DNA from 2 places in the Viridibacillus sp. FSL H8-0110 genome. Region 2 is predicted to be linked to the other one. Evidence: riboswitches for the same ligand, from Rfam matches in the RefSeq annotation. Region 2 holds a riboswitch; the other holds the start of a gene.
What was found. Region 2 has a riboswitch for FMN ahead of ribD (bifunctional diaminohydroxyphosphoribosylaminopyrimidine deaminase/5-amino-6-(5-phosphoribosylamino)uracil reductase RibD). Riboswitches for the same ligand answer to the same signal wherever they lie in the genome.
Positions count from the first base shown of each region.

Region 1: linked by a shared signal. The riboswitch ahead of MHH98_RS15990 (ECF transporter S component) and the one ahead of ribD (bifunctional diaminohydroxyphosphoribosylaminopyrimidine deaminase/5-amino-6-(5-phosphoribosylamino)uracil reductase RibD) in region 2 are both predicted to bind FMN.

Region 1 is NZ_JBBOPJ010000001.1:3,189,979-3,193,396, reverse strand. Features, by position in the region: gene MHH98_RS15995 (ATP-binding protein) at 1-1,288, shown strand, start outside; FMN riboswitch at 1,378-1,515, shown strand; gene MHH98_RS15990 (ECF transporter S component) at 1,678-2,259, shown strand; gene MHH98_RS15985 (hypothetical protein) at 2,470-2,889, shown strand; gene MHH98_RS15980 (GlsB/YeaQ/YmgE family stress response membrane protein) at 3,240-3,418, opposite strand, start outside.
Region 2 is NZ_JBBOPJ010000001.1:1,962,689-1,966,106, reverse strand. Features, by position in the region: gene ribE (riboflavin synthase) at 1-430, opposite strand, end outside; gene ribD (bifunctional diaminohydroxyphosphoribosylaminopyrimidine deaminase/5-amino-6-(5-phosphoribosylamino)uracil reductase RibD) at 434-1,519, opposite strand; FMN riboswitch at 1,654-1,787, opposite strand; FMN riboswitch at 1,914-2,047, opposite strand; FMN riboswitch at 2,195-2,328, opposite strand; gene MHH98_RS09840 (hypothetical protein) at 2,509-2,832, opposite strand; gene MHH98_RS09835 (hypothetical protein) at 3,111-3,308, opposite strand.

The sequences.
Region 1 (3,418 bases), 1.2 Mb from region 2:
CGCTATACATAGGACGACAGAAGAAACGACTAAAATTGTCTTTCTAGCGGCGGCAATTGCTTTGATGTTGACAACTTTCTTTGCGTTTTTCTTATCAACTCGAATTACGTCTCCTCTTCGTAAAATGAGAGAAGCAGCATTTGAATTAGCAAAAGGTAATTTTGAAACAAAAGTACCTGTTTTACAAAATGATGAAATTGGTCAATTAGCGACTGCTTTCAATCAAATGGGCAAACAACTTAAACACCACTTAGAAGTAATTAACCAAGAGAAAGAACAGCTATCAAGTATATTGACATCGATGACAGACGCAGTAATTACGTTTAATCGTGACCGTACCATTTTGGTCAGCAATCCACCTGCGGAACTTTTACTACAAAAATGGTTTATCAATAAGAGTGCCAATAGTGATAAACCTATTCCTGCTGAAATTTATCATATGCTTGACCACGTTTTAGACTTGGAAGAAGAGCTGGAAGTAGAGCTTGAAATTGAAAGATCCTATTATGCGATTTCAATTAGCCCGTTATATAGTGGAAATTCCGTGCGCGGTGCAGTAGCTGTGTTACGAGATAAAACGGAAGAGCATCGTTTAGATAAATTACGTTCAGACTTTATAGCGAATGTCTCACATGAATTACGAACTCCAATAGCGATGCTTCAAGGCTATAGTGAAGCGATTATGGATGATGTCGTCTCAAGTGAAGAAGAACGTAAAGAAATGATTAAAATCATCTATGATGAGTCGCAACGAATGGGGCGTTTAGTCACAGACTTGCTTGACTTAGCTCGTATGGAATCAGGACATATGCGTTTATATAAAGATTCTGTTCCAATATCACCTGTTATTGAAAGAATTACGCAAAAATTTGTTCAAGTAGCAAAAGAGAAACACGTAAATCTGACATTTAATACAACAATCGAAGATACACTTCACTTAGAAATGGATGAAGACCGTATAGAACAAGTATTAACAAACTTAATTGACAATGCCATACGTCATACACTAGTCGAAGGAAGTGTAGAAGTTATTGTAGACCGTCAGCTATCCTTTGCACGCATTCAAGTAAAAGATAACGGTGCAGGGATACCTGCCGATGATTTGCAGTATGTATTTGAGCGTTTCTATAAAGCTGATAAAGCTAGAACACGTGGTAAGGGTGGGACTGGTCTAGGTCTTGCCATTGCCAAAAATATTGTTGAAGCACATAAGGGTAGAATTACAGTGGAAAGTGAAGTTGATAAAGGAACTACATTCACATTCTATTTACCAATTGAAAAAATGTAAATTAAATGTAAAACACGGATTGTAAGTTAGAAGACTTTACAATTCGTGTTTTTTTGCATATAGTTATAGTGTATTACAATTAAATTATGGTTCATCTTCGGGGCAGGGTGAAATTCCCGATCGGCGGTATTAGAGAACTAAGCAATACTCTTGAGCCCGCGAGCCGCAAGGCAGGATTTGGTTAAATTCCAAAGCCGACAGTATAGTCTGGATGGGAGAAGGTGAAGGTACGGTCGTCTTTCAATTTGAGTATCAATAAGACGCTTATTTGACTATGCCTAAATTCTCCCTTAAGTACACTATGTGCTTAAGGGTATTTTTTTGCATAGCAACAACGACTATACCTTTCCTCTTTTTGAAGTGGATCTACAAAAGGAGAGAAAAGTATTATGAAGAACATGAAGTTGCAGAAGAGGATTGCAATTGCAATGTTAAGTAGTATTTCTTTTGTTTTAATGCTATTTAACTTCCCTCTACCACCGTTTCCGGCATTTTTGGAAGTGGACTTTAGTGATGTGCCAGCCTTAATCGCAGCAATCACCATGGGGCCACTAGCAGGTATTCTAGTTGAGTTATTTAAGAACGTGTTAGATTGGATTTTCTCAGGGAGTCCTACAGGTATGCCAGTTGGCCATATTGCAAACTTTACAACAGGTGTATTATTTATCATGCCGGTATATTTTGTTTATAAACGACTTTCAAGTACAAAGGGCCTAACTACTGGGTTTGTCATTGGTACACTATCGATGGCAGTAGGTATGAGTTTACTGAACTATGTACTATTCTTACCTATGTATACGTACTTTTTAAATGTCCCAGCTACAACTGGAACAGCATTAACGAAAATGATTGTACTAGGTGTTTTACCTTTTAATATTATAAAAGGATTCATTGTCATGATTATATTCATGCTATTGTTTAATAGCATGAAAAAATGGATTGAAAAACAACGAATGCATTATTTAAATTAAACCTTCAGCCGATGTTTGTAAAAAGACATCGGCTTTTATAATTGAATAAAACGTTGAATGAATGTATAATACTGTTAATAAATAGAATATTCAGTACATTGAGTAAGATAATGATGTAAAAACGAGAATATATAACTTGTGATTTTACAATGTTATATAATTTATTCGATATATCGAGATTAACTTCCATAAAAGAAAGGATGTATGTGAATGGCTGAACGAAAATTATTAAGCTCCTTTTTTACATCAATAATTGCCTTTTTTACATTACCTTTATTATTTATGCAAACAGATGAACATTTTCTACACAGTGCATTTGCATTAACCGTATATGTCGTTCCAATTATTTTTACATACGGTTTATTAGCTTCGTATATAGCAGATCGAATAGCAGAGCGTAAAATGAATGTGAGAGGTTACTCTCTACTATTGCATATGGCTTTCGGAACAGGAATTGTCATTCCGATTACAGTTGCATATTACTCACAAGGTGGAGTTTGGTCACTTCAAATAATAACAGCTGCTACTGCTGGCTTCATTTTAGGAAGCGTTTTCTTTTTCGTAGATTTAATGTTACGTAAAGTTGCTATTCGTATGACGCAATATTCTTATGAAGAGCAGAATATTTGAATTTAACATCAATTAGCAATGAGGCCCTATATCTCATTGCTTTTTTTATGATAACAATAAAGTGAAAAAAAGCTAAAGAAACAGGATTACTAATAGCTGTAGGAAGAAAAAGAAGTGCCGATATAAATTGTTCGGTTATACTTTGAGAGCATATTTTGACAACAATAATCAATTTATGCTCTTATCATTATCTATTCATTAATTCTTTTAATAACACGTTGTAACTTTATTATCCGCTCACGTATCATTATATTTTCAAGGGAAAAGGTGGGAAAAGAATTTAGTGATTCTCTTACATTTATATTAAACAAAGAAAAGAAAAAAACCTGAGCATAACGCTCAGGCTTTCATCATTCTTTATGAGTTAAGGTCATTATGAAACTTACTATTAAAATTAATATAATTGAACCAAGTAAAGCTGGTAGGATATAGAAATCGCTTAAGGCTGGTCCCCATTGACCAAATAAATTACCACCTATCCAAGCTCCAATAATACCTGCAATAATATTGCCAATAATTCCTCCGGGGA
Region 2 (3,418 bases):
TTGTTCCATCAATGGCTACGGAACCCCTTGGTATACACAAATCACTCAGTTCTCTAGAGATAGCGATGTCAATGTAGACTGCATTTGCTTGCTTTGTTTTTCTGATAATAGTCCCTGTCCCATCAACATGACCTGAAACGAAGTGACCGCCAAATCGCCCATTTGCAGCCATTGCTCTTTCTAAATTCACCAACTGCCCTACTTTTAAGGAGTGAATTGTTGTCGCTTTGACCGTTTCTGGCATGACATCTAACGTGAATTCGTGAAGTGTGAAATGCGAAACGGTTAGGCATACGCCGTTTACTGCTACACTATCGCCAAGTTGCATATCCAACATGATGTCTTGAGCTTCAATAGTAAATTTCATACTCTCTGCATCTTTTTTCAGCTCTGTAATTTTTCCTTTTGCCTCAATAATTCCTGTGAACATACGCTATACCCCCACTCCCGAAATCACTTTAATTACATCACCAATTCGATCCACTTGCTGCAGTTTTAGTGGGACAGCATCAGCCATGCTTTTTACTTCTAAATCTTCCAACATCCCCATTCCATCATGGTCACCTACTAGTTTTGGTGCTATGTAAGTAATCATTTCATTAACTAGACCTGAATTGATAAAACTCGTATTTATACGCTGCCCCCCTTCTACATAAAGGGTGACGATATTTCGCCTTGCCAGCTCTTGAAGGACGTCCTGGATTGCGATTGTTTTTGTTTTAAGTTGGATTACTTGTACATTGTCTTGTGCAAAGCTGGTGATATGATCAGGGGTAACTTCAAGCCCAACAACAATCCATGTCTGCGTTGTTTGATCAGTGATAACCTTAGCATTTATAGGTGTTCTTAAATGCGTGTCCAAAATGATTCGAATCGGTTGTTTTTTACTTTCTGTAAATCGATTTGTTAGTAATGGGTCATCTGTTAACACCGTCCCAACACCAACTAAGATCGCATCCGTTTGCCCTCTTTTTCGATGAACATCCTCCTGCACTTCTTTACCTGTGATATTTTCATTTTTTCCATGAACGGTAGCAATCTTGCCATCCAATGTAATAGCTTGCTTTAACGTAACAAAAGGCAACTTCTGCTTCATAAAATGAAAATAAGCTTTATTTAATTTCACAGCTTCGGCTTCACAAAGCCCCACTTCCACTTCAATGCCAGCATCCTTTAGCTTTGTTACACCAGTGCCAGCTACTTTGGGATTTGGATCGAGTGTTGCTACCACTACTTTTTTTATACCTGCATTCAAAATGGCCATCGTACATGGTGGTGTTTTACCATAATGATTACAAGGCTCTAATGTGACATACATTGTACTGCCAACAGCATTTTCCCCGGCCATATTGAGTGCATGTACTTCCGCATGATGAGAACCGGCACTAAGATGCGCTCCAAAACCAACTACAGCACCTTCTTTTACAATGATCGCTCCTACTACCGGATTGGGCGAAGTTTGATCCTCACCTACTGTTGCAAATTTCAACGCTAAATCCATAAAATACTCGTCATGCATTGTGATAAACCTCCCTTTTTGAAAAATAAAAAACTCTCTAATTAAATTAGGGAGTTTGGGAGAGTATTAGATAAACGCATCGCTAAATAAACCTAATGAAATACTATTTTTCAAAAGGAATTGCGTGTAATCTAGCTGTCCTTCTCCCATCCAGACTATACTGTCGGCTTTGGATTCGCACCAAATCCTGCTCTTATCAAGCTCACGGGCTTAGAAGATTCACTTCATCACCGTCGATTGGGAATTTCACCCGACCCCGAAGGACTTACTTATTTAGTTTTTCCATCAAAAAAACTCCATAGATTTCTACGGAGTTTGATAGGAGTTATGTAAAATATCATAAGCAAATAAACCTATTAAAATACTTTATTTTTAATAAGACTTCGATATTCTCTACATCCTTCTCCCATCCAGACTATACTGTCGGCTTTGGACTCACACCAAATCCTGCTCTTATCAAGCTCACGGGCTTAGAAGTTTTACTTCATCACCGTCGATTGGGAATTTCACCCGACCCCGAAGGATATTACATATGAAATTAACAACAATACAAATAAGTTTTAGGGCATCAAAAAAACCCCATAGAACACTACGGAGTTTGATAGGAGACATAAATTATCAATGCTAAATAAACCTATTAAATCTACATAAATTTAATAAGACCTTGATATTCTTTACATCCTTCTCCCATCCAGACTATACTGTCGGCTTTGGATTCTCACCATATCCTGCCTAAAAAAGGCTCACGGGCTTAAAAGTTTTACTTTATCACCGTCGATTGGGAATTTCACCCGACCCCGAAGGATTATTATATTGTATGTAAATACCATAGCACTTTACTTATTTAAAAACTAGAGGTTTTTTAATTTATATTGGATTGTTCGAGAACATACTAAAAAGAGATTAGTCTTAAAAGCTTGATATGTTGGGCTATATTGACCTGTTACATGTCATGAGAAAATGTAATTTTTTTATTTACCAACACCAATTCACTGTATAGTTAAGGTAATAATACAAAAACCAAGGATAAAAACTATGGATATAAAAGCAATAAAACTCCATTTTCTCATTTCCAATTTCGGCCTTATTATACTATTTAAATTAATACAGGCAGGAATATAAATAGCTGTTGCAATGATAGATATTATTAAAAAGACACCTAGTAAACCATCATCGAAAGTAGAGTCTACTCTCAATCCAAAAGAATGCGAAGCGTACATTATTGTCATGAACCATAATACACCTATAAAAAAAGATAAATAGCCTAGAAATAAGTTAACTATTATGGAAATAGAACGGTATCCTATTCTCATTATATCCTCCTTTTCATTATTAAAATTATGCTTTAAAAACCTCATCACATTGATTTCTGTCGTAGTGTACATACTATTGAAAATAACCTTAAACTATTATATAAATCGTTTTAATATTTTATGTATATGACACAATGATATCGAATATTTACTAACATTTTCCCACCAGTTAAATTATCTGCTCTCATACAAAAATTTAAACATGCCTAATAAAAAAGCACTACATAATAAAACAATTTAATATCGTTTTATATGTAGCACTCCTCTATTCACCTTACTTATTCATTTATTCTTCTAGCATTATTTTTATTATTCGGTTTTTGTTTTTCTTCATGATTATGTTGTTTATGTGCTTCATCATTTTGTCCAACTACATCAAAGTCATCTGGACTCAAATCAAACCCATACCCAAATTCTTCACGACCTAAGTCATTTTTCTTTTTCGCTTTATTCTTTTCTTGGTTGTTATTCGCCATTTATATTCACCTCCATCCACTATAATTTGTTCATTTTCTTTTGATTTATTCTTAGTATTTATTTTGTAAACATGACTTGAACAAAACTATCTAAATATATTAATTTTCAA